DNA from 2 places in the Arthrobacter sp. DNA4 genome. Region 2 is predicted to be linked to the other one. Evidence: riboswitches for the same ligand, from Rfam matches in the RefSeq annotation. Region 2 holds a riboswitch; the other holds the start of a gene.
What was found. A riboswitch is a leader RNA that binds a small molecule or an ion and turns the genes downstream of it on or off. The one in region 2 is predicted to bind cyclic di-AMP.

Region 1 (5,224 bases), 810 kb from region 2:
CGACAACATCGTAAGCAGCACCGAGACCGGTGACTTCGTGGGTCAGAATGAGCTTTGCCATGTTAGTTAATCCCTTCCTTAGCCGCGGCCAGCGCCGGAGTAAGGCAGCAGAGCAACTTCGCGGGCGTTCTTGATTGCCTGGGCGATCTTGCGCTGTTCCTGCACCGTGACGCCAGTGACGCGACGGGCGCGGATCTTGCCGCGGTCGGAGATGAACTTGCGCAGCAATGCTACGTCCTTGTAGTCGATGACAGTGATGTCAGCGGCCTTCAAGGGGTTGGACTTTGGTTTGGGCTTACGGAGTTCAGCCTTAGCCATCGTGGAGCTCCTATTCTAGGGAGCCCGTGGATGTTGATCCACGGGATGGTGGTGGTCCGACGGCGGCAGTGCCTTGGGTGCGTGGCGCACCCCTGCAGTCCCGGCGCCGGGCCGATATTTGGGTTTTAGAAGGGAGGTTCGGAATCGGGGCCGTTGCCCCAGCCGCCTGCGTTGGATACACCGGGCGTAGCCCAGGGATCGTCCTGTGCAGCCTGCTGGTTGCCGCCGCCCCAGCCTCCACCGGAGTTGCCACCCTGGTTTCCACCAGAGTTGCCGCCTCCGAAGCCACCGCCGCTGTTGCCGCCGCCGAAGCCGCCGCCACCCTGTCCGCCGGAGCGCTGGGTGCGGTTGACCTTGGCATTGGCGTAGCGCAGGCTGGGGCCGATCTCATCGACCTCAAGCTCGATAACGGTGCGCTTTTCGCCTTCTTTTGTTTCGTAGGAACGGCTCTTCAGGCGGCCGGTCACAATCACCCGCATGCCCTTGGTCAGGGATTCGGCGACGTTCTCGGCTGCTTCACGCCATACGGCAGCGCGGAGGAACAGGGTTTCCCCGTCCTTCCACTCGTTGGACTGACGATCAAAGGTGCGGGGGGTGGAAGCGATGGTGAAGTTCGCTACTGCCGAACCTGACGGTGTGAACCGCAATTCCGGGTCATTGGTGAGGTTACCGATGACCGTAATGGTGGTCTCGCCTGCCATCTACTGCCTCCTTGTTCGATCCTGGGTGAAGAGTGCGTTTCCCGCGGGGTAAAGAATGAAGACGGTGCTGAACTACTCAGCAACAACCTTCTGCTCTTCGGGGCGGGTGATCTTGGTGCGCATGATGGTCTCGTTAAGAGACAGCTGGCGGTCAAGTTCCTTGGCGGTCTCCGGCTTGGCGGTGAAGTTCACCACGGCGTAGATACCTTCGGACTTCTTCTTGATGTCGTAAGCCAGACGGCGACGGCCCCAGATGTCAACCTTTTCGATGGTTCCACCATCGTTGGTGATGACGTTCAGGAACTTCTGAAGCGACGGCTCAACGGTACGCTCTTCGACCTCGGGGTCGATGATTACCATCAATTCGTAAGGACGCATATGTGAACCCACCTCCTTTGGGCTAAGCGGTTACGGCATTTCCGTAACAGGAGGTTCATTTGCGATTCCGTGCAATGCCTTGCCGCCGGAACGGAGGCAGGACGCAGCACAGACTTCAATATCCTAGTGCATTTGGACCCGATAGGCGATTCACGCTTGACCCAAGGCTAGCCCCGCTGGAGGTGGGCAGCAGCCGGAGGTTCAGCCATGTGGAAAACCTGCAGCCAGCGGCGTCCGTTACCAATACACTTTCGCCGACCGGGCAGCGCCACGCCAACGCAGTGAGGTCCGTTACCTAATTGTGATTCTTGGAGCCCTTTCGTGTACGGTCGTCCGGGGGCCGCCCCCAGCCGGCTCCAGTCCCGGATGCCGCCCAACTCTGCCGCGTCCGTGATTAACACCAGATACCAGGCAGAGGCGGGGGACCCGAGCGTCCCGGGCGAGGCCACGTGCCCGCCCTTGGGGTGAAGCCGCAACCCGCGGCCGGATGCCCTCATCCGAACCCGACAGCTAACTCCGCAGGCGATGAGAGGTAGCTTTTCCATGCCCGCACCCCGCAAAGGCAGCGCCAACCCAGCGCACCGTTATCAAAATGAGATAGATCCTGCCGGGACATCCCCGGCCTCCCGGTCCGGTGCTCCAGCCCAGGCGCGCCGTCGCCGGCCTCTTGCCGCCGGTCTTGCCGCAGCACTCCTCGGCGTAGGTTCCCTGGGCCTGGGCCTGACCCACGGTGACGGAACCGCGGATGTGGCGCGGGTGGCAAGTGCAGAGGATGCCGGCAGCGCCGTACCCAGCCAAACTCCGGACGTTCCGGTTCACGCTCCAACGCCCGTCCCCGCAGTCGAAGCCGCTCCTGCTGCCGCTCCTTCCCCGGCAGAGGCACCGGCACCTGCCCCCGCGCCAGTGCCGGCACCCGCCGCGCCTGCCCCTCCCTCCGAATCCCCGATCGCAGTGGCGCCGGCAGCGGCACAGCTGGCCAGCAGCGGGACGCCTGCGCCCGCCGGGGTCCCCGGGAACTGGACCATGACCTTCGCCGACGAGTTCAACGGGGCCGGACTGGACGCCGCGAAGTGGTCCGGCTGCTGGTTCTCCCCCGGCTGCGGAACCATGAACAAGGTCTCCACCAGCCCGGCGAACGTCTCCGTGGCCAACGGGAACCTGGCCCTGGGCCTCAGCTCATCCACCTCCGGCGGACTGGTATCCACCAACCCGAGGGGCGGGGCGGGGACCGGTTTCCAGTTCACCACCGGCTACGTCGAGGCCAGGATCAAGTTCCCGGGCAACGCCAACGGCCTCTACAACTGGCCTGCCTTCTGGACCACCGGACAGTCGTGGCCGGTCACCGGCGAGAATGACATCGCCGAGGTGCTGCAGGCCAGGATGACCGTGAACTACCACTCCGGTTCCGGCTCCCACAACCAGGGCGGCGTGGGCGGCAACTGGGCCAACGAGTACCACACCTTTGGCCTGCACCGGATGCCAAACACCTCGGACGTGTACTTCGACGGCGTAAAGGTCAAGTCCTACCCCACCGACGACGGAAATGCCCCGCAGTACATCGTGCTGAATGTTGGCGCCTCCTCCACGAACCCGGCCTACGGCGCACCGTCCCAGATGATGGTGGACTACGTGCGCGCCTGGCAGTAGCAGGCCACGCACCCAGGTAAGAAGGGCGACGGCGGAACCTCCCGCCGTCGCCCTTTTTCGGCTTCCCTCAAGGTTGCCTAAAGCAACCCTCCGGGGACTATGTGATCCAGTACACTCTTGCAATGAAGCTCCTGTACGTGACGGAAAGCGTGCCCAACCGGGATCCGGAACTGGGGGATGGAAGCTCGATGATCCCGTACGAAGTGATCCTGCACCTCCCCCCTGACGTTGCCGTCACGCTGCTGACCTTCTCGGGTCCTGTTCCGGTTCCGGCAGAAATCAGGAACCGCTGCGATACCGTGTACGAACTGGCCCCGCGGGAAGAACTTTCGGCCTTTGCCCGCTCCATGGGCGGCCTTACGGGACTGGGAAAACACCGGCGGTCCACCCCGTCTGCCCGCGCAGCCGCCGCCCGGTTGTCCGCAAGCCGGGACGCAACCCTGATCCATGGCCCCCACGCCCTTTTCCTGTCCCACTGCATCACCGGTCCCTTGGTGCTGCAGACAGTGGACCCCTGGTCCATCCGGGCCGGCATGGATACCGCGATCGCACGCACCTTCCGGCCCGCCTACCGGCTGCGCGAACAATTGGCCGCCCGCGCTGAGCGGCAGCTGCCGCCCCGGGCCAGGCTCCTGACCGTCGGAGCCCAGGACGCAGCGGCCTGGTCCGCCACGCTCGGCAGGGCGGTCACGAGCATCCCCAACGGCACGGCGGTGGCCACCGGTCCCCGCCGGGAGCGGAAGGCCCCCGTGGTGTGCTTCGCGGGCAGCCTGAACTACGCGCCCAACGCGGACAGCGCGACGGTACTGGTCAACAGGATCGCGCCGCTGGTGTGGCGGGAGGTCCCGGACGCCCGCTTCGTCATCGCAGGGCGGCGCCCCACACCGGCGGTGCAGGCGCTGGCCGGACCCCGGGTGGACATCCTGGCCAACGTGCCTTCCATCCTGGACGTGTTCCAGGGGGCGGATGTGGCGGTTTTCCCGGACGAGCACGGCGTAGGAATCCGGAACTCCGTCCTGGAGGCCCTCGCCGCGGGTCTGCCCGTGGTGGCCACCCCGGTGGCCGCGAGGGAACTTCCCGCGCATCCGCTGCTGGCCGTTCGGGACAGCCAGGATGCACTTGTCCGCGAGGTGGTGGAACACCTCACCGCTCCCAAGCAACCGCCCGGGCCTTCCCACGGCGCTGCGGGAACGGCGGCCGCAGGCGCAGTCCGCACCTGGGACACCGTGGCAGGCGAATACCTGGCGGAAGTCCATGCGGCCATGGCTGGTTTATCCCCCGCGGGGGAGCTTACCCGGACGAACAGGCAACCATGACGTACGCGCCGGGGGAACTGGAGCGCAAGGGAGTCCGGGGAGCCCTGTGGCAGGGGCTCGCCTTCGCCTCGGGCAGGGTGATCGTGCTGGTGACCACGGTGGTCCTGGCACGGCTGCTCTCGCCTGAGGAATACGGCCTGGTCGCCCTGGCGCTGGTGCTGATGGCCTACGCCGAAACCATCGCCGATGCCGGGGTGGGACAGGCCTTGGTTTACCTGCCCAAGACACCGGTCATCGCCAGATCGGCGCTGCTGCTTTCCGTTGCCCTGGGCGCAGTGCTGGCCTTGGCCGCCCTGCTTGCTGCTGACGCGGTGGAGGACCTTCTTGGGCTGGACGGCGTGGCCCCGCTGGTGCAGGTCCTTGGCGTTTCGGTGTTTGCCACGGCCTGCGGCGCCGTCCCGGAAGCCATCATGCGCCGGGACCTGAAGTTCAGGCAGCTCACGGCGGCTCCGGTACTGCGCGCCGCAACCATGGGAACGGTGACCCTTTACCTGGCGTTCACCGGCCACGGCGCCTGGTCACTCGCCGTCGGAACGGCTGCCGGGTCCGTGGCCTATGCCGCCACCTGCTGGTTCCTGGTCCGCCGCGAGGCGCCCTGGCAAATCTGGCGTGTGAGCAAAAGCGCCATCGGGGAAAACGTCCGCTTCGGCGCTCCCGTGGTAAGCAGCACCATGCTTGCCAGGGCGATCTTCGACGTCGATTACCTGGTCATCGGCATTGTGCTGGGCGCACACGCCCTGGGTCTCTATACCCTCGCGTTCCGGCTGCCGGAGGCCCTGATCCTGAACGTGTTCTTTGTCCTGTCCACCGTCCTGTTCCCCCTGTACACGCAGGTCCGGGGCGACCGGCAGCGGCTGCGGGACG
Region 2 (5,224 bases):
CCGGTTCAACAACCCGGATGCCCTGCTGGTGCTGCTCATGACGGCGGCCGCGTACGCGGTACTCCGCGCGGTCCAGGAGGACCGGCTGCGCTGGCTCCTGCTGGCCGGGGTGTTCCTGGGCTTTGGGTTCCTGGCCAAGCAGCTGCAGGTCCTGCTGGTGGTTCCCGGTTTTGCCGTGGCCTACACGGTTGCGGGGCCGGGCAGGCTGGGCCGGCGCGTGCTGCGGCTGGCCGCGGCGGGGGCGGCGATGGTGGTTTCCGCGGGCTGGTGGCTCGTGGCCGTGCAGCTGACGCCGGCCAACATGCGGCCCTACATTGGCGGTTCGCAGGACAACTCGATCCTGGAGCTGACCCTTGGCTACAACGGACTGGGCCGGCTGACTGGCGACGAAACGGGCAGCGTGGGTGGCGGCAACGGCTGGGGCGTTCCCGGCCTGTTCCGGATGTTCAACAACGAGTTCGGTGGCCAGATCGCCTGGCTGCTGCCCTCCGCCGTGATCCTTGCGGCCGGCCTGCTGTGGGTCGGCCGGCGGGCACCGCGGAGGGATCCGGTGCGGGCGTCCGTGCTGGTCTGGGGCTCCTGGGTGCTGGTGACCGGCCTGGTGTTCAGCTTCATGGCAGGCATCATCCACCCCTACTACGCGGTGGCGCTGGCGCCGGGCATCGCCGGGCTGACCGGCCTGGGTGCAGTTCTGCTGTGGCAACGCAGGCAGCAGGCGGCCGCCGCAATCGGGCTCGCGGCCGCAGTGGCCGCGGCAGCCCTGACGGCGTTCTTCCTGCTGGGCACCACCTCGGCCTACGGTCCGTGGCTGCGGTGGGTGGTCCTTGCAGGCGGGCTGGCCGGGGCAGCAGGCGCGGGCTTCAGCCAGTTCCTGGGCATGCGTTCGGTGCAGCGGACGACGGCGGCGCTGGCCATCGCTGCATCGCTCGCCGGGCCGCTGGCCTTCTCCATCTCCACCGCGTCCACAGCGCACAGTGGGGCAATTGTCAGTGCCGGCCCCATTTCCGGATTCGGCGCAGGGCCAGGTGCCCCCGCCGGCGTCCGGAACAGCCGGAACGGCTCCGGCGCGAACAGCACTGGCGGTACAGGTATTGCGGGGCAGGGCAACACAAACCCGGGCAGTACGGCACAGGGCAATACGGGGCAGGGCTTCCGGCAGCCGAATGCCCAGGGCGGCACGGGCTTCGCCGGCGGCCGCGGGGGTGGCGCGGGCGGCCTCCTGGGTGCGCCCACGCCGTCGGCTGATCTGGTCGCCGCGCTCAAGAGCAGCGCCTCGAGTTACACCTGGGCCGCGGCCGTGGTGGGCTCCAACAACGCCGCAGGTTACCAACTGGCAACGGAGCTGCCGGTCATGGCGGTGGGCGGCTTCAACGGTACCGACCCCTCCCCCACGTTGGCGCAGTTCCAGGACCTGGTAGCCCGGGGAGAGATCCATTACTTCATCGGCGGCGGAGCCATGCGCTCCAACAGCGGTTCCGACGCTGCCACCCGGATCGCGGAGTGGGTGGCAGCCAATTTCACGTCGCAGAGCATTGGCGGCACTACGGTTTACGAACTTACCGGCCACTGACGAGGACGCCCCGTCCCGGGCTGCATGATGGCTTGGCACGCGAGTGCCGGGGCTGCATGATGGCTTGGCACGCGAGTGCCGGGGCTGCATGGTGCCCGGCACGGCAGGTACCCACCCGGCGGGACTGCATGATGCCCGCCCGGGCAGGTCCCCACCCGGATACTCCCCGTCGCAGCCGGGCAACCCGACGCGCTGCCGCCCGTGACTTCCGTTACCTAAATGTGACTTTCACTTGATCTTCCTGTACCGTCGATTGGGTGCGGTCCCCGTTCGGGCCGCATATCCCGGGTTGACGCCAAGCTCTGCCGCTTCCCCGGATTTCCGATTGAGCAACGGCAGAGGCGGGGGACCCACCGTCCCGGGCAATGAATGCCCTTGGGGTTAAGCCAGTACGTGATTTTTCCGTACGGCCGGATGCCCTCATCCGAACCCGACAGCTAACTCCGCAGGTGTGAGAGGCGATCAATCATGTTCAAAAACACGGCAGAAGCACGCCTGCATGCCAAGGCTAAACATAAGGCCACGCAGCAGGCAAAGAAGACCACCCTGGGCCGCCGGGCCGGAATCCTCGCAGTATCCTGCGCGGTGCTGGTTGGGGTCGGCGCAGCCGGCCAGGCCACCAGCAGCATGGCCCCGGTGTCATCAACCCAGGCAACCCAGGCAGCGTCCGATGCCCAGATGAGCATCGAGAAGAGTGAGATCCGTTCCAACCCGGCGGCGAGCCCCGCTCCCGCTGCAATCGCAGTGGCACCACAGGCGGCGGAGCCCGCTCCCGCGGCCCCGGCACCCGCCGCTCCCGCGCCGGTCGCGCCGGCACCTGCACCTGCACCTGCACCCGAGCCCGCCCCGGCTCCGGAGCCGGCACCCGCCGTCGCAATCAACGACCCCGCCGGCGCCCAGGCCTACGCCGCCAGCCAGTTGGCCACGTACGGATGGGGTCCGGACCAGATGCAGTGCCTCCAAACGCTGTGGACCAAGGAATCGGACTGGACCACTACGGCCACCAATCCCAGCAGCGGTGCGTACGGAATCGTCCAGTCCCTCCCTGCTGAGAAGATGGCCAGCTCCGGCGCCGACTACCTCACCAATTACCGCACGCAGATCAACTGGGGCCTGAACTACATCAAGCTCAGCTATGCCTCCCCGTGCGGTGCGCTCAACTTCCACCTGGCGCACAACTGGTACTAGCCACCGCTCCCCTGCGGCTGCGCGCCGAAGGACCACCTTCCGCGGAGCCTCCCCTGCATTGACCGCGGCCGACGGCGCGTGCCGGCTCCCCGCCGTCGTACGCCTTGGGCAGGGCCACAGCAGGGAATTGCAGCGTCATCGACGGCCCGCATCCATAGGGATGCGGGCCGTGGTGCTCTAACCCAGAGTGCCTTAACCTCAGGGTGCTTCAGCTGAAGTGCCTCATGGTGCGGTGTTTGGGGCCGCGGTGCTTGGGGTTGCGTCCGTCCCAGCGTTCCGCCACGGGATGTATTGGACGGACCACTTGTTTCCGTCCGGATCGGCGAAGTAGACAAAGTGGCCCCACGGCAGCACCTCGATGTCACTGACGTCCACACCGTTGTTCCTCAGGTGGTCGTGCGCTGCCTGGATGTCGTCCACCACCATCTGTAGCGTGGTTCCCGTGCCGGGTGGGGCGTCCAGGAGCCCCTCGCCCATGCAGATGGAGCAGGCCGACCCGGGCGGGGTCAACTGCACAAAGCGGATGTCGTCCGAAGGCCGCTCGTCGTAGTCGGCGTTGAAGCCCACCTTGTTGACGTAGAAATCCTTGGCCCGGTCAACGTCGGACACGGGGACATAGACAAGTTCGAGTTTCCAGTCCATCCGCACAGGCTAGCGGCGGGGACGGCTTCAAAAAAGGGTGAAAACTACCCTGCGATGCCGTACAGGCGGTCGCCTGCATCGCCCAGGCCGGGAACAATGTAGGACTTCTCGTTGAGTTTCTCGTCGATGGAGGCCAGGACGATGTGCACGTTTGCGTCGCCCAGTTCCTCCTCCAGCTTGGCCAGGCCTTCGGGAGCGGCCAGCAGGCAGATGCAGGTGACGTCCGACGCGCCCCGCTTGAACAGGAACTTTATGGCCTCGCGCAACGTGCCGCCGGTGGCCAGCATGGGATCCAGGACGAACACCTGGCGGCCGGTCAGGTCCTCCGGCAGGCGCTCCGCGTAGGTGATGATGTCCAGCGTCTCCTCGTCCCGGGCCATGCCCAGGAAGCCCACCTCGGCGGTGGGAACCAGCTTGGTCATGCCCTCCAGCATGCCCAGCCCCGCGCGCAGGATGGGGACCACCAGCGGGGTGGGCTTGGTGAACGCCGTGCCGATGGTGGTGCTGACAGGCGTCTCGATGGTGACGGGCTCCGTGCGGACCTCCCGCGTGGCTTCGTAGGCCAGCAAGGTCACCAGCTCTTCCGTCAGCTGGCGGAAGACCGGCGACGGCGTGTTCTTGTCCCGCAGGACGGTGAGCTTGTGGGCGACCAGGGGGTGGTCAACAACGAGAGTACGCATCCCCCAAAACTATCATCCGGCGGTGTCCTTGTTGTGGCTGCCGCGGGCATGCTCCTTGCCGCCGTCGCCGTGGTGGTGCACTTCCTCGGCCACCACATCCCGGACGATCGGACGGTCGAACGACGGAGCCGCACCGGCGTGCTCCCGCCTGCGGACCAGGTGGAACAGCCTGTGCGCCAGGATCACCACGCCCACCCAGGTGAGGCCCAGCAGCCACCCGGCCATGACGTCCGTCAGCCAGTGGTGGCCAAGGAAGACGCGGCTCAGCCCCATGGCGATGATGAAGAGCGCGCCGGCCGTGATGGCGGTGACCCGTACCAGCATGGTGTTGAACTGGAGGCAGATGAGGTAGGCCACCAGGCTGATCACCACGGTGGTATTTAGGGTGTGGCCGCTTGGGAAGGACGGTGAATCCTCGTAAGGGGGCACCGCGTCCGCATGGTCCGGGCGGGTGCGGCCCACCAGTTTCTTGCCAAAGGTGGTGGCCATGATGGAGACCCCCGCCGCACCGCCGATCAGGACGAGCGGTCGCCAGTTCCGGCTGAGGAACGTCAGCCAGGCGGTGAGGATGCTGGCAAGGATGGGCATGCCGATGCCGCCGCCGATGTTGGTGAAGCCGGTAACGAACGCATCAAGTCCGGGGCTGCGCAGGCTCTCGGCCAGGGCCAGGGCCGGCTTGTCCAGGTTGGCCAGGCCGGCAGAATCCACCACGTTGTCGTACACCTCGGCGCCCAGCAATGCCAGGGACACGATGATGACGCCGCCCACAAGGATGGTGAGGACGAGCGCCGCGTAAGGTTTGAACCAGAGACCTAGCCGATCCCGAAGAGTGTCCATGGTGCCTCCCGGCATCCGTAAGTAACCTGAGTATCCCCGAAACTATCATTGAGCCATGCCGTTGCCCGAAAAGAAATATGATGCCTGGATGGGCCTTGCCCTGGCGGAAGCACGCAGGGCACTCGCCACGGAGGATGTTCCCATCGGCGCCGTGGTGATAGGGCCCGACGGCGGGGTGCTGGGTTCCGGCCGGAACCAGCGGGAGGAACTGGGCGATCCTACGGCCCATGCCGAGGTGGTGGCTATCCGCGAAGCGGCGGGGCGGCTGCAGGAACGGGCACGGCTCGACGGCGGCCGCGGCGACGGC

Region 1: another riboswitch for cyclic di-AMP. It lies ahead of NMQ03_RS20760 (family 16 glycosylhydrolase); the one in region 2 lies ahead of NMQ03_RS03570 (hypothetical protein).

The regions. Positions count from the first base shown of each region.
Region 1 covers NZ_CP101466.1:4,478,362-4,483,585, forward strand. The annotation lists gene rplI (50S ribosomal protein L9) at 1-61, opposite strand, end outside; gene rpsR (30S ribosomal protein S18) at 79-318, opposite strand; gene NMQ03_RS20750 (single-stranded DNA-binding protein) at 444-1,019, opposite strand; gene rpsF (30S ribosomal protein S6) at 1,092-1,397, opposite strand; cyclic di-AMP (ydaO/yuaA leader) riboswitch at 1,786-1,937, shown strand; gene NMQ03_RS20760 (family 16 glycosylhydrolase) at 1,941-3,044, shown strand; gene NMQ03_RS20765 (glycosyltransferase family 4 protein) at 3,167-4,360, shown strand; gene NMQ03_RS20770 (oligosaccharide flippase family protein) at 4,357-5,224, shown strand, end outside.
Region 2 covers NZ_CP101466.1:733,083-738,306, reverse strand. The annotation lists gene NMQ03_RS03575 (glycosyltransferase family 39 protein) at 1-1,570, shown strand, start outside; cyclic di-AMP (ydaO/yuaA leader) riboswitch at 1,872-2,033, shown strand; gene NMQ03_RS03570 (hypothetical protein) at 2,039-2,758, shown strand; gene NMQ03_RS03565 (glyoxalase superfamily protein) at 2,981-3,400, opposite strand; gene upp (uracil phosphoribosyltransferase) at 3,445-4,080, opposite strand; gene NMQ03_RS03555 (phosphatase PAP2 family protein) at 4,093-4,917, opposite strand; gene NMQ03_RS03550 (nucleoside deaminase) at 4,973-5,224, shown strand, end outside.